2 regions of the Lysinibacillus sp. COL-1 genome follow, and region 2 is predicted to be linked to the other one. Evidence: predicted binding sites of a transcription regulator. Region 2 holds the regulator's gene; the other holds the start of a gene.
What was found. Region 2 encodes Rex, which represses fermentation and respiration genes when NADH is low (regulators of the CRP and FNR family bind a similar motif). Its sites were predicted from a motif close to TTGTGAAATATTTCACAA; they were not measured.
Positions count from the first base shown of each region.

Region 1: the regulator Rex is predicted to act here: its motif matches at 6,298-6,315, upstream of AC6BKE_RS06550 (cytochrome ubiquinol oxidase subunit I).

Region 1 covers NZ_JCAWSJ010000003.1:447,782-460,411, forward strand. The annotation lists gene AC6BKE_RS06520 (CamS family sex pheromone protein) at 1-865, shown strand, start outside; gene gatC (Asp-tRNA(Asn)/Glu-tRNA(Gln) amidotransferase subunit GatC) at 1,098-1,385, shown strand; gene gatA (Asp-tRNA(Asn)/Glu-tRNA(Gln) amidotransferase subunit GatA) at 1,410-2,873, shown strand; gene gatB (Asp-tRNA(Asn)/Glu-tRNA(Gln) amidotransferase subunit GatB) at 2,875-4,302, shown strand; gene AC6BKE_RS06540 (thioredoxin family protein) at 4,460-5,023, shown strand; gene AC6BKE_RS06545 (diacylglycerol kinase) at 5,097-6,011, shown strand; gene AC6BKE_RS06550 (cytochrome ubiquinol oxidase subunit I) at 6,566-7,912, shown strand; gene AC6BKE_RS06555 (cytochrome d ubiquinol oxidase subunit II) at 7,909-8,934, shown strand; gene cydS (cytochrome bd oxidase small subunit CydS family protein) at 8,949-9,071, shown strand; gene rlmD (23S rRNA (uracil(1939)-C(5))-methyltransferase RlmD) at 9,181-10,548, shown strand; gene AC6BKE_RS06570 (tRNA dihydrouridine synthase) at 10,743-11,711, shown strand; gene AC6BKE_RS06575 (hypothetical protein) at 11,861-12,040, opposite strand; gene AC6BKE_RS06580 (glycerol-3-phosphate dehydrogenase/oxidase) at 12,373-12,630, shown strand, end outside.
Region 2 covers NZ_JCAWSJ010000003.1:332,479-345,108, reverse strand. The annotation lists gene AC6BKE_RS06100 (ABC transporter substrate-binding protein) at 1-330, opposite strand, end outside; gene AC6BKE_RS06095 (ABC transporter ATP-binding protein) at 341-1,102, opposite strand; gene AC6BKE_RS06090 (FecCD family ABC transporter permease) at 1,107-2,186, opposite strand; gene groL (chaperonin GroEL) at 2,858-4,489, opposite strand; gene groES (co-chaperone GroES) at 4,620-4,904, opposite strand; gene AC6BKE_RS06075 (CPBP family intramembrane glutamic endopeptidase) at 5,076-5,840, shown strand; gene tatC (twin-arginine translocase subunit TatC) at 5,918-6,742, opposite strand; gene AC6BKE_RS06065 (twin-arginine translocase TatA/TatE family subunit) at 6,760-6,945, opposite strand; gene AC6BKE_RS06060 (redox-sensing transcriptional repressor Rex) at 7,111-7,746, opposite strand; gene AC6BKE_RS06055 (ABC transporter ATP-binding protein) at 8,000-9,943, shown strand; gene tsaD (tRNA (adenosine(37)-N6)-threonylcarbamoyltransferase complex transferase subunit TsaD) at 10,385-11,401, opposite strand; gene rimI (ribosomal protein S18-alanine N-acetyltransferase) at 11,401-11,853, opposite strand; gene tsaB (tRNA (adenosine(37)-N6)-threonylcarbamoyltransferase complex dimerization subunit type 1 TsaB) at 11,846-12,553, opposite strand; gene tsaE (tRNA (adenosine(37)-N6)-threonylcarbamoyltransferase complex ATPase subunit type 1 TsaE) at 12,550-12,630, opposite strand, start outside.

The sequences.
Region 1 (12,630 bases), 120 kb from region 2:
TGAGTTTGACACGGAAAACTATTACTTCCAAGAAGGTCAATATTTAGCTGAAAGTACGGTGAGCTCTTGGCTTGCCCGTAGTTCACAAACAGAAGATGGATTAAATCCGCCGACCACAGACACAATGACACCAGAAGAACGGGCAACGAAGGCTCCCGTTTATTTATCCCACATTGTAGAGCAAAATTACTTAACAAAAACGAATGATAATAAAGTGAAATTAGGCGGAATTTCAATAGGTCTTGCCTTAAACTCTATTTATTATTACCAAAAAGAACAGTATGGCGAATATTACGAAAAACCAATTTCAGAAGCTGAACTTGTTGAGCAAGGCAAAAAAATGGCCGCTGAAATTGTTTCCCGTTTACGTACACGCGAAGAGTTAAAAGATGTACCAATTGTTGTTGGTTTGTTTAAGCAGCAAGCTCGCAATCAAATTATTCCAGGGTCATATTTTAGCTATGGTATAGCAAAAGCTGGACAGAACAGTATTGCAGAGTGGGAAGGTATCGATGAAAATTATGTCTTGTTCCCAACTGATGATTCACAGGATGTTTACCGAGATGTCAGCAATAACTTCAAAATTTTTAAGCAAGACGTTGATAAATATTTCTCGAATTATACAAGTGTGATCGGAACAGGCTTCTATCGTAATAAGCAAATACAAAATCTTTCGATTGAAATTCCAATCCAATTTTTCGGTAAAGCAGAAATAATAGGCTTTACGCAATATTTGACGGGTATTCTAATCAATCAATTTGATAATATTCATGTTGAGGTGAGCGTTACTTCTATAAATGGTCCAGAGGCATTAATCATTAAGAAGGCCAATGATAAGGACCCTTACGTGCATGTCTATGATTAATATAGTCAGCCTTTGTGCTGGCTATATTTTTATGTAGATGGCTAGAATTAGAGGGACACAATAGGTAGATAGAGACAACACTTTGTTATAGTAGTGAAAGTTTCTATATTTTTAGTGAAAGTTGTGATTTTTAATATGAAAAATGTTATGATTATTGGCATGGTTAACTTTATTCAACCCTATTGTTATCAATAAAAACAATGAATTGAACCAGTATTCGGAGGTGTGAAAAATGGCTAAATTAACAAAAGAAGAAGTAAAGCACGTGGCAAATTTAGCACGTCTTGCTATTACAGAAGAAGAAGCAGAGAAATTTGCTGAACAGCTTGGAAAAATTACAGACTTTGCGGAGCAGTTAAATGAGCTAGATACAACGAATGTTGAACCAACAACTCACGTTTTACCACTAGTGAATGTAATGCGTGAAGACGTAGCTGTAAAAGGTTTAGACCGTGAAGTAATGATGTTAAACGTAAAAGAACAAGAAGATGGTCAAGTAAAAGTACCAGCTATCATGTAATACTAAAACATAGGAGGATTCCTCATGACGTTATTTGAACGTTCAGCTAAGGAGTTACAAGCGGAAATGAAAGCAGGTAACTTATCAATCGCTGACTTAACGAAAGAAGCATACGAGCGTATTGCAAAGCTTGACAGCGATGTACAAGCATTCCTTGCTTCAAACGAAGAAAAAGCAACTGCACAAGCTGCTGAAATGGATAAAGTCCCATTTGAAGAGCGTGGACCACTGTTTGGTCTTCCAATCGGTGTGAAAGACAACATCGTAACAGAAGGTTTAGAAACAACTTGTGCCTCTAAAATTCTAGAAGGCTTTATGCCAATTTATGATGCCACTGTTGTCAATAAGTTACGTGAAGCTGGCATGATTACAGTGGGTAAATTAAACATGGACGAGTTTGCAATGGGTTCTTCTAACGAAAACTCATACTATAAAACAACAAAAAATCCATGGAACTTAAACCACGTACCAGGGGGATCTTCAGGTGCATCTGCAGCAGCAGTAGCAGCAGGTGAAGTACCATTCTCTCTTGGTTCAGATACAGGTGGTTCAATCCGTCAACCAGCAGCTTACTGTGGTGTTGTAGGGATGAAGCCTACATATGGTCGTGTATCTCGTTTTGGTCTAGTTGCATTTGCCTCTTCTTTAGATCAAATTGGACCAATTACACGCAACGTTGAAGATAATGCGCTATTATTAGAAGCCATCGCAGGCTTAGATCCAAATGATTCTACATCGGCAAACGTAGAGGTACCAAATTACGCTGCAGCGCTTACTGGTGATGTAAAAGGCTTACGTATTGCTGTACCGAAAGAATTCCTTGGTGAAGGTGTTGGCGAAGCAGCACGTCAATCAGTGCTTACTGCATTAGAGGTATTAAAAGGCCTAGGTGCTACTGTAGAAGAAGTATCACTTCCTCATTCAAAATATGCACTTGCTGCATACTATATCCTTTCTTCATCTGAAGCGTCTTCTAACTTATCTCGTTTCGATGGTATCCGTTATGGTTTCCGTGCAGAAAATGTTACAAATTTGATGGACCTTTATAAAGAAACACGTGCACAAGGTTTTGGTGATGAAGTAAAACGCCGCATCATGCTTGGAACTTACTCACTAAGTGCCGGCACGTATGATGCGTATTATAAAAAAGCGCAACAAGCACGTACACTTATCAAAGCAGACTACGACAAAGTATTTGAAGACTTTGATGTTATCATTGGGCCTACATCCCCAACACCAGCATTTAAAATTGGTGAAAACGTCGATGATCCGATGACAATGTATGCGAACGATATTTTAACAATCCCGATGAACTTAGCTGGAGTACCTGCTATTTCAATTCCATGTGGCTTTGAAAACGGACTACCACTTGGTTTACAAATTATTGGTAAATACTTCGATGAAGCAACTATTTACCGTGTAGCTCATGCTTTTGAACAAGCAACAGAGTTCCATAAACAAGTTCCTCAAATGTGGGAGGGAAAATAACATGAACTTTGAAACAGTCATTGGTTTAGAAGTACACGTTGAGTTGAAAACAAACTCAAAAATCTTCTCACCAGCACCAGCTCATTTTGGTGCTGAACCAAATACAAATACAACAGTAATTGATTTAGGGTACCCTGGTGTCCTACCAGTCCTTAACAAAAATGTAGTAGATTTCGCAATGCGTGCTGCACTTGCACTTAATATGGAAATCGAACAAGAAACAAAATTTGACCGTAAAAACTACTTCTATCCAGATAATCCGAAAGCTTATCAAATTTCACAATTTGATAAACCAATCGGTAAAAACGGCTGGATCGATATTGAAGTAGACGGCTATACAAAACGTATCGGTATTACACGTCTTCATATGGAAGAAGATGCTGGTAAACTTTCACATGCTGGGGATCACTCATTAGTTGACTTTAACCGTCAAGGTACACCACTTGTTGAGATTGTTTCTGAGCCAGACATTCGTACACCAAACGAAGCATATGCTTACCTAGAAAAATTAAAATCAATTATTCAATATACAGACGTATCTGATTGTAAGATGGAAGAAGGCTCATTACGTTGTGATGCCAACATTTCTCTTCGTCCGTATGGTCAAGAAGAATTTGGCACAAAAACGGAGCTTAAAAACCTGAACTCCTTCAACTATGTTCGTCGTGGTTTAGAGCATGAGGAATTACGTCAAGCAGATGTATTATTATCAGGCGGTATTATTGAGCAAGAAACACGTCGTTTCGATGAAAAAACAGGTAAAACAATTTTAATGCGTGTGAAAGAGGGAACAGATGATTACCGTTACTTCCCAGAGCCAGACTTAGTTCGTCTTTCGATTGATGATGCATGGCTAGAGAGAGTGAAATCAGAAATTCCTGAGCTTCCAGATGCTCGTAAAAAACGTTATGTAGAAGAATTAGGCTTAACACCATATGATGCAGGAGTTCTTGTTATTTCTAAAGAAATCTCAGACTTCTTCGAGGCAATGATTGTGAACGGTGCAGATGCGAAACTTTCTGCTAACTGGCTAATGGGTGATGTTTCAGCTTACTTAAATGCGGAACAAAAAGACCTTAAAGATACTGCACTAACACCAGAAAACCTTGCTGAGATGGTGAAATTGATCACTGACGGAACAATTTCTTCTAAGATCGGTAAAAAAGTATTTGCTGAATTAGTAGAAAACGGTGGTTCTGCACAGGATATTGTGAAGGCGAAAGGTTTAGTTCAAATTTCCGATGAAGGTGCACTACTAGCCATCGTAACAGAAGTTTTAGATAACAATGCACAATCTATCGAAGACTTTAAAAATGGTAAAGATCGTGCGATTGGCTTCTTAGTTGGTCAAATTATGAAGGCAACAAAAGGTCAAGCCAACCCTCCAATGGTTAATAAATTATTACAACAAGAAATTGCCAAACGATAATACTCGTTGTAACATAATAGCCGAGAGAGCTTTATTGCTCCCTCGGCTATTAATTTTCAAAAATGTAACTAATTTGCAATTTATAACACTTAATAGTTGTTTAAAAAGAGTATTCATAGCAAAATATAGAATAGACAATAATAAGGGGGACGAGCCAATGAAAACTGAACAACAATATTTTCAAGAAGCTATTTCGATACAACAATATATGGAGAACATGACGACGTTGAAAGAAGAGAGCTTCCGTATTTATGATGGTTTTGAAGTGCCAACAAACGATGGCTTCATCGAATTACTAAAAGATAAGCAGCCAAAAATTTTAACCATTACAGAAGATTGGTGCGGAGACGCTATGTTAAACAATCCTATTATTCGTCGTGTTGCTGAAGCGGCAGGGTTAGAAATGCGTACCGTTTTTCGCGATGCTGATACAGAGTTAATTGATCGTTATTTAACAAACGGTGGTCGTGCTATCCCGATTTATCTGTTGTTAGATGATGCAGGTGAGGTTGTAGGAAAATGGGGACCACGTGCGCCTGAATTACAAGAGTTAGTCGTAACGAAACGAGCGAGTTTACCAGATAAAGAAGATCCAACATTTGAAGAAGCTCAAAAAGCTCTTTATGCAGAAATTCGAGAGGAAAATATCTCGAACTCAACTTACTGGACGTATGTCTATGAGGACTTCAAAAAACAGGTAACAAACGCATTACAAAAATAACAAGAGCATTGCAACATTTCAACGTAGAATTTCGTTGAATGAAATAGAATCTTATGAAGCAGGAAGGTATGTTATGAAACGAGCAAGAATCATTTATAATCCTACATCTGGACGCGAAGTATTTAAGAAACATCTACCAGAGGTGTTGGAAAAACTAGAGGTAGCAGGCTATGAGACATCCTGTCATGCAACAACATGTGAGGGAGATGCAACGCTTGCAGCAAAAAATGCGGTAGAGCGTGGTTTTGATATCATCATCGCAGTTGGTGGAGATGGCACATTAAATGAAGTTGTTTCAGGTGTAAGTCCATTTGAAAACCGTCCGAAAGTTGGTCTAATTCCGATGGGCACTACAAATGATTTTGCCCGTGCTGTGCATATTCCTCGAAATATTGATGAGGCTGTAGACATTATAATTCAAGGCGACACATTACCAGTGGACGTGGGTCTCTTAAATGGCGAACGCTATTTCATTAATATTGCTGCTGGGGGACGCATTACAGAACTCACTTATGAAGTACCAAGTAAAATGAAAACAATGCTTGGTCAGTTAGCCTATTATGTAAAGGCAGTAGAAATGATTCCATCCATCAAAGCTTCCCATATGCGTATTGAATATGATGGCGAAGTATTTGATGGGGACGCCATGATGTTCCTATGTGGTTTAACGAATTCAGTAGGTGGCTTTGAAAAACTTGCCCCTGATGCGAGTATTAATGATGGTTACTTTACAGTAATAGTACTGAAAAAAGTAAGCCTTCCAGAGTTTATTCAACTAGCTGCTATGGCATTACGAGGCGAACATTTAAATGACGATCGTGTCATTTATAAAAAAGCCAGCGTTGTCAAAGTCACGACTGAAAACGAAGTCCATCTTAACCTAGATGGCGAATATGGCGGAGACGCACCGGCTACATTTGAAAATCTGAAGCGTCACATTGAAATCTTTGTCCCACTTGCAGATATTCGAGAAGAAGACCGTATTTAATCAATCCAAAAAGCTCATCCTATTTTAGTTGGATGAGCTTTTTGGATTCTATCTGATCGTACTTATAAAAGTAAGGGATCTGCATATTAGGAAGTCCCCTAAAGAGAAAAGCTTCACCACTCCCAAAAATATCTACCCCCCCCACACTCCCAAAGTTAACCTTCCCAATAGAGCCGAAAACCAGAACTGTGCCACATAAGAATCTCTGAAAACCTACTTAATCCGATTGCTTGCTTTATTAAATTGGAATGGACTAAATTATACAATTTCATCTTTAGAACTTAGATTGTGAATGAATTTAGAAAAATGTTTGGCAAATGTGCGTATATTAGTTGAACAAAATTTGAAACCTTAATAATAGCCTGAAATTTCGGTCCGTTATTAAGGTTTTATTCGTTGTAATAGTGGAAAATGGGGGTATGGATAAGGGAAAGGAAGTGTTGCCTTTGTATAAGTCACAAGAAAAGAAACTTATATGGATAAGTTTTGGTGTTGCAATTATTATGCTACTTTCCATTCTTGGAAGAATATTTGGAAGTTAGGGGGGCAATGAGATGATTAATGAATCAGCAGTCTTTTGGAGTCGAGCATTAACGGAGTTAACATTATCGTTCCATATTATTTATGCAACGATTGGTGTAGGTGTTCCGTTGATGATTATGATTGCTCAATGGACTGGGTATAAAAAGAATGATGAGCATTATATCTTAATGGCGAGACGTTGGGCGCGTGGTTTTGTTATTACTGTGGCCGTAGGTGTTGTAACAGGAACTGCCATTGGCTTACAGCTTTCATTATTGTGGCCTAACTTTATGCAACTTGCTGGTCAAACGATTGCATTACCACTGTTTATGGAAACGTTTGCATTTTTCTTTGAAGCTATATTTTTAGGGATCTATTTATATACATGGGACCGCTTTGATAGTCAGAAAAAACATATGCTACTATTAATTCCTGTCGCTGTTGGAGCGTCGATGTCAGCGGTCTTCATTACAATTGTTAATGCTTTTATGAATGCACCACAAGGATTTGATATTGTAGACGGAGAACTTGTCAATATTCAACCTTTTTTAGCGATGTTTAACCCAGCCATGCCGACAAAGGTAGCGCATGTACTTGTGACAGCGTATATGACATCAGCATTTGTACTAGCAGCTATTGCGGGATACAGAATGTTAAAAGGCTCTAAGCATGTATACCATAAAAAATCCTTGCTTTTACTTATGAAAATTGGCTTAATTTTCTCCATAGCTGCTGCTGTAATTGGAGATTTTTCAGGAAAATACTTAGCTGAATATCAACCCGAAAAACTAGCCGCTGCAGAATGGCATTTTGAAACAGAGGGTAAAGCATCGCTTGTATTATTTGGTGTATTAGATGGAGAAGAAGTAAAATACGCCATTAAAATTCCGTATGCTTTGAGCATTCTTGCACATTTTAATCCTAACGCAGAGGTAATTGGCTTAGATCAATTTGCGGAGGAGGATTTACCACCACTCTATATTCATTATCTCTTTGATATCATGGTTTCTATAGGTATGTTTATGGTGCTAGTTTCATTACTGTATGTTGTAGGGAAAGCACGGGGCTGGCAGTTTATACATTCACGGTGGTATCGATGGATTATTGTTGCGGGAGGACCTCTGTCAATCATCGCCATCGAAGCAGGCTGGTGGCTTGCAGAGGTTGGACGTCAACCATGGATTCTTTATGGTTTGATGCGAACACCAGAAGGAGCCACAACGAGTGATCATGTGGATTTAATGCTGTTGTTGTTTGCAGGTGTATATGCAGTATTAGCGGTAGGAAGTATTGTCGTCTTGGTTCGAATGTTTAAAAAGAATCCAATCGAGCGTGAAATTGAAGATCGCCACTCTGAAAAAGGCGGTGACATCCTATGACGTTAGAGGTATTAGGTATTTCCGTATTATGGATTTTTCTATTTGGCTATGTCATTGTCGCATCCATTGATTTTGGTGCAGGCTTCTTCAACGCTTATAGCCTACTAATTGGTAAAAATCATATTTTAACAAATATTATTAAACGTTATTTATCGCCTGTCTGGGAAGTAACCAATGTCTTTTTAGTATTCTTCTTCGTAGGGATCGTTGGATTTTTCCCACAAACTGCTTTTTATTACGGAACGATTTTACTTGTGCCAGTCAGTATTTCGCTTGTACTGTTAGCAATTCGTGGCTCCTACTATGCCTTTGAATCGTATGGCACGCGAGGACATATAGGGTATACGCTGACATACGGTGTGGCAGGTTTATTAATTCCCGCTTCCTTATCTGTTGTTTTTGCCATTGCTGGTGGAGGCTATGTTGATCTGATTGATGGGCAACCTGTGCTAAACTACTGGACTTTATATACAAGTCCATTTGCTTGGAGCATTGTGGTACTGAGCATCGCTGCTGTGCTGTATATTTCAGCCGTATTTTTAACGTGGTATGCTCATAAAGCAAATGACGTAGAAGCGACTAAACTGATGCGAAAATATGCACTTGTTTGGGCAGCACCGTTAATGATTAGTGCACTGGGCATTATGTATGAAATGAAATCCATTAACCCAGAAAGTTATAGTCACATGGTGAATTTATGGTGGATGTTTGCGATTTCAGCTGTCTTATTTATTATTACAGTCATGCTCATTGCCATGCGTAAAAAGTACGGACTTGCAGTTGGGCTTCTTATTGCTCAATTTGCTGTAGCCTTCTTTGCATATGGGATAGCACAATATCCATACTTACTGTATCCGTATTTAACAATTTATGATAGTTTTACAAGCACACAAATGGCGGTTGCTTTAGTCATCGCATTTATTTTAGGGCTGTGCCTTCTTCTTCCTTCACTCTATTTATTGATGAAACTATTCTTGTTCAATAAAAACTATGTGACAGGAAAAGAAGACAATCACGCATAGGAGGAAATCAAGGTATGCAAAGTTTCTTAATTTTTTATGCACCTTTTATTGTCGTCATTCTTGGGATCTTGTGTGCATTTTGGTGGGCACCAAGGGATTATCATATTACAAAAGAGCAAGAAAAGAGTCGCGAATAGCGGCTCTTTTTTCAAGTTAGTGAGGAGAACAATATAACGGGCAAGTCTTGTTCTTTTTTCATTCGCCAACACATGCTACAATAAGGAGATTGAAATGGAGGATGTACGAATGTCAGCACCCGTGAAAAAAAATGATCGACTTTCAGTTTATATAGAAGATTTAACACATGATGGCAATGGCGTCGCAAAGGTTGATGGCTACCCACTATTTATACAAGGCGCACTTCCGAACGAAACAGCTGAAATACATGTGATGAAAACCTTGAAAAATTATGGCTTTGCAAAAGTTGTAGATATTATTAAGCCATCTTCAGATCGAGTAGTAGCACCCTGTGATTATTTCAAGCAATGTGGCGGCTGTCAACTACAGCATTTATCCTATGAGGGGCAGTTAAAGTGGAAAGAAAATATGGTGCGCAATGTGATGCAGCGCATTGGTAAAATTAATGCACCTGTTCTTCCTGTAAAAGGAATGGAAGAGCCTTGGCATTACCGTAATAAAGCGCAAATCCCCTTCTCTGTAAATGAAGAAGGACAAGCGATTGCAGGTTTTTATAAAACAAAAACGCATAGCATTGTAGATATGGATCGTTGCTTAATTCAAACAGGAGAAGCGGACGCCATTCTTGCAGGCTTGAAAAAGGAATTAACGGCGATAGGAATTCGCCCTTACAATGAGCATACACACGAAGGAATGCTGCGACACGTTGTCATTCGTAAAGCACGAGCAACAGGTGAGGTCATGGTTGTCCTTGTAACAAAAAAGAAAAAGTTCCCACAAAAAGAGGCAGCCGTTGCAGTGATTCAAAGATTAGTTCCGAACGTTACGTCGATTATGCAAAATGTGAATAATGAAAAAACCAATGTGATTTTTGGTGATGATACCATCAATCTTTGGGGCAAGGACATCATTATTGATACAATTGGCGATGTACGTTTTGAGATTTCAGCTCGTTCCTTCTATCAAGTCAACCCAGAGCAAACAGAGGTCCTCTATAAACAAGCACTTGATTATGCTAACTTGCAAGGGGATGAACGAGTGATTGATGCTTATTGTGGCATTGGTACCATCTCTTTATTCCTGGCACAAAAAGCAAAGGCAGTCATGGGGGTTGAAATTGTCCCACAAGCGATAGAAGATGCCAAACGTAACGCGGTCCTAAATAGTTTTTCAAATACTTATTTTGAGGCCGGCCCAGCTGAGGAAGTTATACCAAGATGGTATAAGGAAGGAAAGGAAGCAGACGTACTGGTAGTTGATCCACCACGTAAGGGCTGTGATGAAGCACTTTTAAAAACCATTTTAGAGCAACAACCAAAGCGAGTGGTCTATGTATCCTGTAACCCAGCTACACTAGCACGTGACCTTCGCATTTTGGAGGATGGCGGCTATCAAACACAGGAAATTCAGCCAGTAGACATGTTCCCGCATTCGACGCATTGTGAAGCGGTTGCTTGGCTAACGTTAGTAGAGTAGAAAAGCAGATGGTGTAGAGAAATCTATACTATCTGCTTTCTATTTAGACAATTACCATTTAAGAACATTTTCGATATAATAAACGTGACTGATTTTCAAAAAGTTATTGGGCATGATATAAATGTAAAATTGAGCTTTATATTTTGGACTGAAAGTATAGAGTTTTATTCATAGTGAGAGGATTTGGGTTTAACATGATAGATAATTTTTGGCGTGATTTACCACGACCATTTTTTGTGCTGGCACCAATGGAAGATGTGACAGATGTTGTTTTTCGACATGTAGTAAATGAAGCGGGTCGGCCGGATGTATTTTTTACAGAGTTTACAAATTCGGATAGCTATTGTCATCCAGAGGGACAGAAAAGTGTACGTGGCCGTTTGACTTTTACAGAAGATGAGCAGCCAATGGTGGCACATATTTGGGGGGATAATCCCGACTATTTCCGTCAAATGAGTATTGGTATGGCAGAGCTCGGTTTTAAAGGCATTGATATTAATATGGGTTGCCCTGTACCGAATGTGGCATCAAGAGGAAAAGGGAGTGGCCTTATTCTCCGTCCAGATGTCGCGGCAGAATTGATTCAAGCAGCAAAAGCGGGTGGATTGCCTGTCAGTGTGAAAACCCGTCTTGGCTATAAGGAGATAAATGAGTGGGAGGAGTGGCTAACACATATTTTACAACAAGATATAGCGAACCTTTCGATTCATCTACGAACAAGAAAGGAAATGAGCTTAGTAGATGCGCATTGGGAGCTTATTCCGGAAATCAAAAAATTACGTGACCGTATTGCACCAAATACGCTACTAACAATCAATGGAGATATTCCTGACCGTCAAACGGGACTGCAGCTAGCTGAACAATATGGTATTGATGGCGTGATGATTGGGCGAGGTATTTTTAAAAATCCGTTTGCTTTTGAAAAAGAGCCAAAAGAGCATAGCAGTAAAGAGTATCTTGATCTTTTAAGACTGCAGCTCGATCTGCAAGATCAATATGCGGAAGTACTACCACGTTCCATCACAGGGCTTCACCGCTTTTTCAAAATTTATGTCAAAGGATTCCGTGGAGCTGGTGAATTAAGAAGCCAATTGATGAACACGAAATCAACAGATGAAGTGCGTGCATTGCTAGATAACTTTGAAGCAAATAATATGGAGTGACCTGTTAGCTGGTAAGAATGGAGCATAATTCATAAAAAGCAAGGGCAGGAGTAAGCAATATCGACTCCTTACTCTTGCTTTTTTTCTGGTATAAAGGCTACAAATGAATCTTCCTATTTATTTTAACCTTTATAAGCAAACAGCATTTTTTAGACAAAATCAAATACATCACCAATCAATCTCCCTATGCCTCTAAGTAACCAGAAAAGGACTCTAAAAGGCAAGAGAATGAGTTCAGGTATCCAAACGAGTACATCAAAAATGAGATCTAAAAATGTATAACCGCTGTGGTACTTCTTGCCTTTTCTTCTTTGCCACCAATCCTTCATAAATTCTCAATCCTTTTTAACCGTTACAATTTTTTAATATATTTACGATCAAATGTTTATTAAGTTTCAAATGAACAGTAGAGACTATCATCTTTTGCTAAAAAACGTTTTTGTTTAGGCATGTGAAGCTACTTTCGTAGCGCATATTTCTTCACATAACAGTATACTGCTAAAACATAAACTTGCCTTTTTCGAATGTGCATATTACAATAAAAAGTAAGTTAATAGCAGGTTTGAGTAACTGAGAGACCATTGAAAACGTATGTACCTAGTGTACATATGCTTTTGATGGTCTTTTTTTATCTTTAAAATGATGAGGGAGGAAATAAAATATGAGTACAGCTTCTGCGATACAACGACAACAAACAATGGAGGAACTACAAGGCAGGGAGTATGATTTATTAGTAATTGGTGGGGGCATTACAGGGTGTGGTATTGCACTAGATGCTATTGCTCGCGGTCTTTCTGTAGCATTAGTGGAAATGCAGGATTTTGCAGCAGGTACCTCTAGCCGTTCAACAAAATTAGTACATGGCGGTTTACGCTATTTAAAGCAATTTGAAATAAAAGAGGTAGCAGAGTTAGGAAAG
Region 2 (12,630 bases):
AATATTTAACTTAGCGTATTCTTCTTCTACAGATTTATCGACTGCACCAAAGTTTGCACCGACACCAACGATTTTATCACCTAATCCTAAATGTAATAATAATTCTGCTGCTGGGCGTGTATTAGCCATAATTCTTTCAGGTGCTTTATCGAATACTTGATCTTTCTTTTCCCACGTTGAGCCTCCCTCAGCCTTTGCAAAGTTAGCAACTGTCAGTGGATAATAATCTTTTGTTTGTGTTTCCTCAGCTGTATTTTTTGATGTGTTACCACAAGCTGTTAATGTTAATAAAGCTGCTAAACCAATTCCTAATAATAGTTTTTTCTTCATGGTGTTCCTCCTATAGTCCATATGCAAAGCCTAATCCGTTTGTCACGGGATTAGTAAACGTTTGACATTTAATATGATATAAAGCTTCTATTGTTTCCGGTGTTAAAACCTCTGCTGGTGTGCCATGCGCATAGATTTCACCATCTTTGACCGCATAGAGATAATCACAGTAATGGGCTGCCATTTCTAAATCGTGAAGCGCTGCTAAAACACCGATGTTTAAACTTCTAACACAGGATAGTATTTCGATTTGATAACGAATATCTAAATGGTTTGTTGGCTCATCCAAAATCATAAATTTAGGCTGCTGAGCAATCGTTCTTGCTAAAATAACTCGTTGCTTTTCGCCACCAGATAGTGAAAGAAAACTACGCCCTCTATAGGATTGTAAGTTCGTACGCGTTAACGCCTCTTCCACTATGTCAAAATCCTTTTGGTTATCTGACTCTAGCATTTTTTTATGAGGTGTTCTGCCTAACATCACCATTTGCTGTACCGTTAAATCAAAATGCATTTCATTGAATTGCCCTACTACACCTAAGTGCTGAGAAATCTTTTTTTCAGGACTCTTCAAAACATCTAAATCATCTAAAAAAACCATCCCTTTTTGAGGCACAAGGCTTTTATAAATACTTTTCAACAAAGTTGACTTTCCGCATCCGTTTGGTCCGATTAAGCCCACAAATTGTTGCTTATTCACATGAATGGATATGTTTTTTACTATTTCCTTTTTGCCGATCTTTACCTCTATTTCCTTTGCTACTAATTCCATTGTTCTACCCTCCGAAGTTGTAACCTTTTTTTACAATCATATAGATAAATAATGGCGATCCAATGACAGAAGTAATGATACCAATTGGTAATTCAACATTTTGGATTAATGTTCGAGACAGAATATCCGCCCAAATCATGAAAAGACCACCTAAGAGCAATGTTCCTAACATTAATCGTTTATGGTCTGCTCCAAAAATGCCTCTCGTGATATGTGGAATAATTAAACCAACAAAACCGATCATACCCGCATAAGCAACCATTGTTCCTGTAATGAGCGAAGTAAGGATCATGTACAATTTGCGATAAGCACTTAGATTGATACCTAATGTGATAGCTGATTCATCTCCAAGTAGCATTGTATTTAGCACACGATGTTGGAAAAGGAATAACGCAGCCCCTAGCACAATCACAATTGTTAAAATCGGTGTTTTATCCCAGCTAGCAGAGGCCAAGCTTCCCATAGACCAAAACGTAACGGTTTTAATGCCCTCAGCATTATTCGCAAAAAAGATAATAAGACTTGAAAAAGAACTACATAATGCTCCAATGACAACACCTGATAAAACAAGTTTGACTGATGTCGCTTTACCACCAATGCTGGATAAGATCAGCACTGCCATAGAGGTAATCATTGCCCCTGCAAATGCTCCAAAGGCTACCCCAAACTGTGCCAACAATGCACTACTTCCAAAACCAACTAGAATGGCAAAGGTTGCACCCAATGACGCCCCTGAAGAAATACCAAGTATGTATGGATCAGCAAGGGGGTTTTGTACAACCGCCTGCATGACAGTCCCGCATAGTGCAAGTCCAACGCCAATCAATAATGCAAAAACCACACGAGGCATTCTGACCTGTAAAATAATATTCAAGTAGGATTCACTATCCACACTATCAAGCGAGCCAAGCTTCCCGTTGGATATAGTATGTAGCAAAATATCCATTGATTGCTTAAAAGGTATGCTGACTTGTCCTATTGATACAGAAAAAACGGCAGATATTAAAATGGCGCCTATTAAAAGCAAGATAATAACATAATAAATATTGCCCATTCCTATTCTGTTAGCTTCCTGATTATCCAAGATTTCACCTCTATCTAACAAACTATCAATTAATGATAACGATTATCATTTTCATTTTGTATTGTAAGTGATAATCTTTTGAAAAACAACAGGAAAATTTTTAATTATAGATTATTCATACATTTAGTAGATGAATAATCCACTAATGGCGCTTTCATTCACTAAAATTATTTTTTTCGTTGAGCATCACAACAATAAGTTTATAAATCCCATTTATTATATAGAAGAGAAAATTTAGGAATTTCTAATTAACTAAATATAATCAACAATTAAATGCGAAAATGCTCGCTTTTATTTTTGACTATGGGTCTGTTTTATTTGGTTTATGATTATCTCATTGGGAACTAGAGGAATTAGCTATAGGAGAATTGCTATTGGAATCCCCCTCGCCTAACTACCTTGACTAAAGGGTAGGCAACAGGAAAATCAGCAATCGATGATGGAGGTGAATTTACACAATTTATTGAAGCTATGATGAAATCACCCTGCTGTTAAATGGATCATCGACTATAAATAGAGCTCATTGGAAAAAGGGGACTGAATGGGACAAATATAGAGCGATATACTTGTTACAAGCGCTGTACATTTAAGGTATTCATTATAAAAACCACTTCCCATAAAGTTATGGAAAGTGGTTATGTTTAGTCAAAAATTTTAGCTGAAACTAAAACTTACATCATGCCTGGCATACCGCCCATGCCGCTCATATCTGGCATTGCTGGTGCTGCTTCTGGAATATCTGCTACAACTGCTTCTGTTGTTAAGAATAGCGCTGCAACTGATGCTGCGTTTTGTAAAGCTGAACGAGTTACTTTTGCTGGGTCCACTACGCCTGCTTCCATCATGTTTACCCATTCGCCAGTAGCTGCATTGAAACCAATGCCAACTTCTTCACGTTTTAGGCGATCCACGATGATTGAACCTTCAAGACCAGCGTTATTAGCGATTTGGCGAACTGGTTCTTCTAAAGCACGTAAAACGATTTTCACACCTGTAGCTACGTCGCCGTCTACTGATTCAGCTGCTTTTTCCACTGCTGCATAGACGTTAAGAAGGGCTGTACCACCACCTGATACGATACCTTCTTCAACAGCGGCACGAGTAGAGTTTAGGGCATCTTCAATACGAAGTTTACGTTCTTTAAGCTCAGTTTCTGTTGCAGCACCAACTTTGATAACTGCTACGCCACCTGCTAATTTTGCAAGACGTTCTTGTAATTTTTCTTTATCGAATTCTGATGTTGTTTCAGCAAGTTGTGCACGGATTTGACCAATGCGTCCTTCGATTGCGTCTGCACCGCCAACACCTTCAACGATTGTTGTGTTGTCTTTTGTTACAACAACTTTTGCTGCACGTCCAAGTGAAGAAATATCCGCTGATTTTAGGTCTAAGCCTAATTCTTCAGTAATTACTTGACCACCAGTTAGGATAGCGATATCTTCAAGCATTGCTTTACGACGATCACCGAAGCCTGGTGCTTTTACTGCTACAGCATTGAATGTACCACGAAGCTTGTTCACAACAAGCGTTGCAAGTGCTTCACCTTCCACGTCTTCAGCAATGATTACTAATGGACGACCTTGTTGTACCACTTGTTCTAATAATGGTAATACTTCTTGAATGTTTGTAATTTTTTTATCAGTAATTAAAATGTATGGGTTATCAAGAACCGCTTCCATTTTATCTGTGTCAGTTACCATGTAGTGTGAAGCATAGCCACGGTCAAACTGCATACCTTCTACTACATCAAGTTCTGTTGTGAAGCCTTTAGATTCTTCGATTGTAATAACGCCGTCGTTACCAACACGCTCCATTGCTTCAGCGATCAGTTGTCCAACTTCATCATCTGCAGCAGAAATAGCAGCAACTTGTGCAATTTCTTCTTTATTGCTTACTGGACGAGAAATAGCGTGTAATTCTGTAAGTGCAGCAGCAACTGCTTTATCAATACCTTTGCGGATACCTACAGGATTTGCACCAGCCGTAACGTTTTTCAAGCCTTCACGAATAATTGCTTGTGCTAATACTGTTGCTGTTGTTGTACCGTCACCAGCGATTTCATTTGTCTTAGAAGCAACCTCTGCTACTAATTTTGCCCCCATGTTTTCATATGGGTTTTCTAGCTCGATTTCTTTAGCGATTGTTACACCATCATTTGTAATAAGTGGTGAACCGAATTTTTTTTCTAAAACAACATTACGTCCTTTTGGTCCTAATGTTACTTTTACTGTATTCGCTAATTTATCTACACCTTGTAACATTAATGAACGAGCGTCTTCTGAGAATTTAATATCTTTTGCCATGAGAATTTACCCTCCTGAAATGGAATATTCGTTAAGCTTCTTCAATATATTTATATCAATTTCATCTTATTGTCATTTTCGTTAAACAAACAATAAGCCTTCACCTTTATTTAAGGTGTGAATAATGTACTTATTCAATAATTGCAAGAATATCGCTTTCGCGTAAAATTAGGTATTCATTACCTTCAAATTTAACTTCTGTTCCAGCGTATTTAGAGAAAATAATGCGGTCGTCAACTTTAACGTCAAGCTCTACACGTTGCCCGTTCTCTAATACACGACCTGTCCCAACTGCTACTACTTTACCCTCTTGTGGTTTTTCTTTTGCAGAGTCAGGTAGTACAATACCGAATGCAGATTTCTCTTCTACCTCGATTAGTTCAATTACAATACGATCTCCTAGTGGTCTTAACAAGTGAAACAACCTCCTAATAATTAAATAATTGTTAAAATTTATTAGCACTCTATATCAATGAGTGCTAACACAATTATTATGATAATCAATCACACTTTTTTTTGCAAGCCAGAACTTCGAAAAATTTTGTTTTCTTTCCATATTCCTCTACAATAGAAAGGAAGCATATGAATGGAAAGGATTTTGACTGTGACTAATTCTCAAAAAATAACGAAACATAAAAAAACAGCCCTGTATGTCTTATTAATTTATATCTTGATGCAGATTTCAAGCAGATGGCTGCTCTTACCGTTTCATAAGCTCGTTATGAAGATAACTGGTCTAGCTTCTGAACAAGCGGCTCCCATTACTCAAGGCTGGTATATTGCCCTTAGTTTTGCTATTGCGCTCATTTTAAGCTTAATCCTAACATCTCGTGATAAATCCTTTTGGAACATTTATCAAGGAAAAAAGGAAACGATCCCTCTTACAATTGTTTGGGGAATCTTCGGTTTCTTCCTCGTGTTCTTTGGTCAAATGATTGGTGCCGCTATTGAGATGGCTGTTTTCGGTATCGAAGGAGGTTCCCAAAATACCGCAGATATCGTCGCTATAGCTCAAGGTGCTCCCGTTGCTATATTAGCGATTGTTGTATTTGGGCCTATTTTAGAAGAATTCGTCTTCCGCAGAGTCATATTTGGCTCGCTTGTCCAAACAACAAATTTCTGGGTGGCGGCTATAGTAAGTGCCATATTCTTTGCGATTATCCACTTCGACTTCTCGCATATCTTGCTTTATACCATTTGTGGCTTAATATTTGCCTTTTTATATCACAAAACAAAACGCATTTGGACTTCTATTATCGCACACGTTATGCTTAATGGATTTGTGACACTTGTACAATTCTATGCAGAGCCATTGCAAAAGTTTCTTCAAGAACTAGAAAAAATGCAATAATTTTTTGTAAAGTCATCGTAAAGCGGAATTAGAACACAAAAGCTCGGTGTCCCATTGAGGGCACCGAGCTTTATCTATTACTGTTGATTCAATTCTTCTATTTGTCGTCGTTGCTGCTCAAGCGCCTCTTCAATCTGACGCTTTTGCTCCGCTTCCTGTTCTTCTTTTAAACGAATTTCCTCTGATTTAAGATATTTCTTATAACCAATCCGAGAAATCATAATACTAATTTCATACAAGATAAACAATGGCACAGAAACCATTAAATGTGACGCCAACTCAGGCGGTGCAATAATCGCTGCACATACAAATAAACCAAAGTATGAATATTTACGAATTCGAATTAGTAAATCTGGACTTAATATACCAATTCGCGAAAAGAATAAAACAACAATCGGTAACTGGAATAGAAAACCAAAAGGTATTGTAAGCTTAAACAAAAATGTAAAATACTCATGTATACCAATGGTTTGCTGTATCTCCAAATCATTCGATAAATTCATCATGAATTTTATGACATACGGGAAGAGTAAAAAGTACGAAAAAGATAACCCTGCAATAAACAATAGAAATGAATATGGTATATAGCTTAGAGTGGCTTTACGTTCTACTTCTCTTAATCCAGGGCTAATAAACGACCACAATTGATACATCAACACTGGCGATGAAAGAATAAAGGCAATTATAAAAACAACTTGGATATAAATTGCAAGTGGTGTGACTACGTCAAATGCATGAAGCTCAATATTATATTTTGCTCCAGTCATTTGAAGGTATTTAACAAGCGGCTTTGCGACGAAAAAGCCGCCAGCCATAGCGAGAACAAAGAAAACGGCAACAATGAACAGCCGTTTTCTTAATTCTTCTATATGCTCAATGACAGTTAGATCTTTTGGATTCATTCCTCAAACATCCTAACTTACTTATCTAGTTCTTTCTTTTTCTTGTCATCATCATCTTCGTCGGCTAAACCTTTAGTAGCATTTTTGAATTCACGTAGTGTTGAACCAAATGCCTTACCAAGCTCTGGTAACTTCTTAGGGCCAAAAATTAATAACGCGACAATTCCGATAATAATGAGGCTCATAGGACCAATTCCACCCATTACAGCCACCTCCTCTTTATATCCATCATTTTAACGCATATTTCGCCATTTTGCTAACTAATTATATGTGAAAGTTTTTCGTCTCTCTCATAGGTTTACCCGCATTTTATTAAAAAATATTATTTGACAGAAATGGTGAATTACACTTAAAAATATGTATTATTTTCACACTTCCTGATTACGAATTAAATAGATAAGCGCTTGCAATTCTACCGATAAATCAATGGTTAAGAGCTGCATTCTATCTGGTACTGTTAACCGTTCTGGTGTAAAGTTTAAAATACCTTTTGCATTCATTGCTGCTAAACGATCCGCCATTTTTTGTGCGGAGCGTGGTGAAACGGTTAAAATCGCAAGCTCTGCACCGTATTCAGCATACTTCTCCTCCAGCAAATCTGGATGAAAAACAGGAATATTACTAATCATTTTGCCATCCTTCGGTGCTTTAGAATCGAATGCTACGACAATATGTGTATTATGGTTTTTTTGAAAATTATATTTTAATAATGCACTGCCCAAATTCCCCACGCCAATTAACGCTACTTTTGTCGCTTCATGTTGATCAAGCGTCTGGCTAAAAAATTGTAATAAATGCTGCACATCATAGCCATAGCCCTTTTTACCAAGAGCGCCAAAATAAGAAAAATCACGGCGAATCGTTGCAGAATCTATTTTCATCGCTTCACTCAGTTCCTTCGACGAAATACGTTCCATACCTTCTTGTGCAAAGTTTTGAATAAATCGATAGTAAAGAGGAAGTCTTTTTGTAGTGGCTTGTGGGATTTTTAATTCTTGTTTCAAACTTTCTCCTCCTTATGATGAACCTCAATCAATTTTACTGTATTTAACTACTAATTTTAATACATTTATCCTTAACTATATACAACATTTTTGCAATCCACTAGCGTATTTCTCTTTAGTTAATGGCGCTTTGTACGCAACTAACTAAAAAGAAATCGTTTCAATCTTACATGACTGCTAGGAATAAGTAAAGCACCTACATTGCATGCAAATCGTTCATCCATTACACTAAGGTAGAATTGAGGTGTCAAGAATGATTGTTTTACAGGTCAATCAACTAACTAAATCCTTTCTTGCAGATGAAATTTTAAGTGGTGTTAAATTAGAAGTTCAACACCGTGATCGCGTTGCCTTAGTAGGGCGAAACGGTGCAGGTAAATCGACTTTATTAAAAATAATCGCTGGTCAAATGTCCTATGACTCTGGGGATATCATTATCCCAAAGGGCGTTCAGGTTGGCTATTTAGAGCAACATGCTGGATTAAATTCTACGTTAACTATTTGGGATGAAATGATGACCATTTTCGAACCGCTTTTAGCTCAAGAACAAACGCTCCGCTCGCTCGAACAGCAGATGGCTGATCCTACCGTTTACGAAAATTCCACTCTGTATGCGAAAGTTATGTCGGAATACGATCAACTACAGCATACTTTTAAGGATGCTGGCGGCTATCAATATGAATCGGACATACGTTCAGTGCTTCATGGAATGCAGTTCTATCTCGAAGACTATGATAAACCCATTAGCTCACTATCTGGTGGACAACGCACACGTTTAGCACTGGCTAAGCTTTTACTTAGTAAACCAGACCTTTTAATTCTCGATGAGCCTACGAACCATTTAGATATCGAAACATTATCTTGGTTGGAATCTTATTTAAAGAGCTATGAAGGAGCTATTTTAATTGTTTCCCATGACCGCTACTTCTTAGACCAAGTCGTTTCCATTGTCTACGAGGTGTCACGTCATCGTGTTACAAAATATACAGGCAATTACAGTGCTTATTTAGATGAAAAGGCTAAAACCTATGAACGCGATGTCAAACTTTTTGAGCGTCAGCAAGATGAAAAGGCCAAGCTAGAGGATTTTATCCAAAAGAATATTGCACGTGCCTCTACAACAAAAATGGCACAAAGTCGACGTAAAATGCTTGAACGAACTGAGTGGATGGAATCGCCAGATGGTGATGAGAAATCCGCTAGTTTTGGTTTTACTATCGAACGTCAAAGTGGTAATGATGTTTTATCCGTTGATGATTTAACAATCGGCTATGATGATCAGCTAATATCTAGTGGTATTAACCTGCGCACCTTTCGCGAGGATCGGATAGCCCTTGTTGGACCAAATGGGGTTGGTAAATCAACATTATTAAAAACAATTGTGAAAGATTTAACACCTCTTGCAGGTGCTATTCGTTATGGTACTAATGTACAAATTGGCTATTATGATCAAGAGCAAGCAAAGCTTTCAAGCAATAAAAGTGTCTTGAAAGAGCTATGGGATGAATGGCCGCTCATGAATGAAAAAGATATTCGCACTGTCTTAGGACGCTTCCTATTTAGTGGAGAAGATGTGGATAAAACCGTATCCTCTTTATCAGGTGGTGAAAAAGCACGCCTTGCACTGTCAAAATTAATGATGCAAAAGGCCAATTTTTTAATTCTCGACGAGCCTACAAACCATCTAGACTTAGATAGTAAAGAGGTTCTGGAAAATGCACTGATTGATTATCCTGGAACGCTTCTATTTGTCTCCCATGACCGCTACTTCATTAATCGTATCACAACGAAAGTGGTGGAGTTGTCTGGAACTGGGTCATTTGAATATTTAGGTGACTATGATTATTATGTAGAGAAAAAACAGGAACTGTTGGAGCTAGCGCAAATGAAGGCTGCCTCCCAACTACAAGTACAGCAAGACCTACCTGATAAGACTTCTACCTCTAAAATTGATAAAGAGGCAAAAAAACGCGAACGTCAAATTAGACGTACTATTGAAGAACTAGAAGTGAAGATGCAAGAAACGACAGCTAGCATTGATAGGCTCGAGGAAGCTCTCTGTGACCCTGCAATTTTCACGGATCACGAAAAAATTTCACAGCTTCAAGACGAATTAGCTACTGCTAAAGAACAGCATGAGCGATTGGAATTAGAATGGTTAGAGCTAAATGAGGAACTTGAAAATATGAATATGTAGTTACTGATTTTAAGCCATGTGCCTCGCCGCATGGCTTTTTTCTTTACACACCTTTGTTTTTCATATATATTGGTCAAGTGCTATTTTTCGACAAAAAGTGCCCACAGTTTTATACACACTATAAATCTAGTAATACCAACATATCAACAGAGTTTTCCACATTGTCCACAATCAAAAATTATTTTATCCACATCATCCCTTGTAAAACATGCTACTATATATTGAATAATCACAAGTTATGCACAAGTTATCAACATATTGTGCATAAGTACGCGTGTTCGGTACTTATTTCGCTCCATTACCTGTGGATAATTTTCTGAAAAATTTGTCAATTAACGTGTTGAATATTATTATTCTCTTCGCAACGTTCATTTTTTATCAACAAATTTTCGACAATCAAAAAAAGAGATATCTTCAATAAGATACCTCCTTCATTTACTGCTACACCCAAGATTTTAACTCCATCCCTGGACGTCCATTCATCATTAAGTTTCCTCGAACCCCCGCCTCAAACATTGGCATGGCTGCTGCTCCAATCATTGCCGCATTATCTGTACACAATTTGAGTGGTGGTACAAAAAATGGGATGCCTTCCTCGGCAAATACAGCCTCTAAAGCGCTTCGCAGACCTTTATTCGCTGCTACACCACCAGCTGCTATGACCTGCTTCACCTGATATTCGCGAGCAGCACGCAATGTTTTCGCTGTCAGTACTTCGACAACACTTTCCTGAAAACCTTTAGCAACGGCTGCTGGCGAAATAGCTTCGCCTCGTTGATCCATATTGTGTTTATAATTGATGACTGCTGATTTTAAGCCACTAAAGCTAAAATCATAAGAACCCTCCTCTAACCAAACTCTTGGAAAAGGAACAGCCTCTTCACCCTCATGAGCAAGCTGATCAATACGTGGTCCACCTGGATAAGGTAAGTTTAAAACGCGTGCCACTTTATCATAGGCTTCACCAGCTGCATCATCTCGTGTTTCACCAATGACCTCAAAGGAGCCATGTTCCTTCATATAAACAAGCTCTGTATGACCACCTGATACGACAAGTGCCAACAAAGGAAATTCCATTGGCTGAACAAGTGCATTGGCATAAATATGTCCTGCAATATGGTGGACGCCAACAATCGGCAAGCTGTTAGCAAAAGCAAAAGCCTTAGCTGCGTTAATGCCAATCAATAATGCCCCTACAAGACCTGGGCCCTCTGTAACAGCAACTGCATCTAAATCGGCTGGCTTTAAATTAGCTTGTGCCAGTGCTTCTTCTATTACTACTGTAATTTGTTCAACATGATGACGTGATGCAATTTCAGGTACAACCCCACCAAATCGCTTATGACTTTCTATTTGAGAAGCCACAACATTCGACACAATTTCATGACCATTTCGAATAATCGCTGCAGCTGTTTCATCACAACTTGATTCTATTGCTAATATCAATCCATTATTCATTATAAATTCACCCACATGACAAGGGCATCCTCCCCGTTATCAGTATAATAGCCTTTCCGTATGCCACCATCTTGGAATTGAAGCTTGCGATAGAGATTTTGTGCAACCATATTTGTTACACGTACCTCTAACGTCATGACCTCCATTCCATGTAAACGAGCTATTTGCATCGCCTCACGCATTAACCCCTCGCCTATCCCTCGGCCACGTGCCTCCTCAATAACAGCTACATTTGTAATTTGAGCTGCATCTATGACCATCCACATCCCACAAAAACCAATAATACTGTCATTTTCATCTATAGCCAGCACATAATGCGCATACTGATTTTCATGCACTTCGTAGTAAAAGGAATCTAACGTCCATGGCACTGGAAATGAAGTCACTTCAATTTCATAAACCGTTGGCACATCGTCAGAAACCATTTTACGATAAGTTACATTCCTACTCATGTTCCTTCTCCTTCTGTTCTTTCAGCCAGTTCGCCTCAGCTTCTGCAATCCGTTTATATTGTGGAACAAAGTGATGGATAGCTTCGACTCTAGGTAACTCTAATTTCGTTGCTACACGAATGACTTCCGTTGCGCGTGGCAAGTCAAAACTAAATGGTGCACGTACTGCTGTATCACCAAGCACCTGCTCAATATTCTCCCAAAATATATCAACATCTGTTCCTACAAATAGAATAGGCGCCTCTAATGCCTTTAAACGCACTAATAAATCATCAATATGTACATGATGATCCTCCACAAGGGCCTCTAATGTCTCGCCCTGATAAACAGCTGTGTAGACATTGCCTCTTCTAGCATCAATAATTGGACAAATCAATCCGTTGTAAAGAGCAGCATTAGCAGCCAATGTCTTTAAGCTAGATACACCAACTAAAGGCTTCTGTAATGTCCATGCTAGGGTTTTTGCTAATGTCACGCCTATACGAACACCTGTATAAGAACCTGGCCCTTCAGACACTGCAATCACATCCAAGTCATTCGGTTTTAAACCTATTCGTGCCAAGATTTCTTCAATCGCCGGCATTGCACCTGCAGAATGCGTTAATTTTATGTTTTGTACCATCTCGGCCACCACTTTGCCATCCTTCACAACTGCAATGGAGAGTGGTGTATTTGCTGTTTCTATTCCTAACCAAATCATTTCATTAGCTCCTCACATAGTGCCTCATAGCGTTCTCCACGAGGTATTAACACAAAGCGTCGTTCATTTTCTCCGAT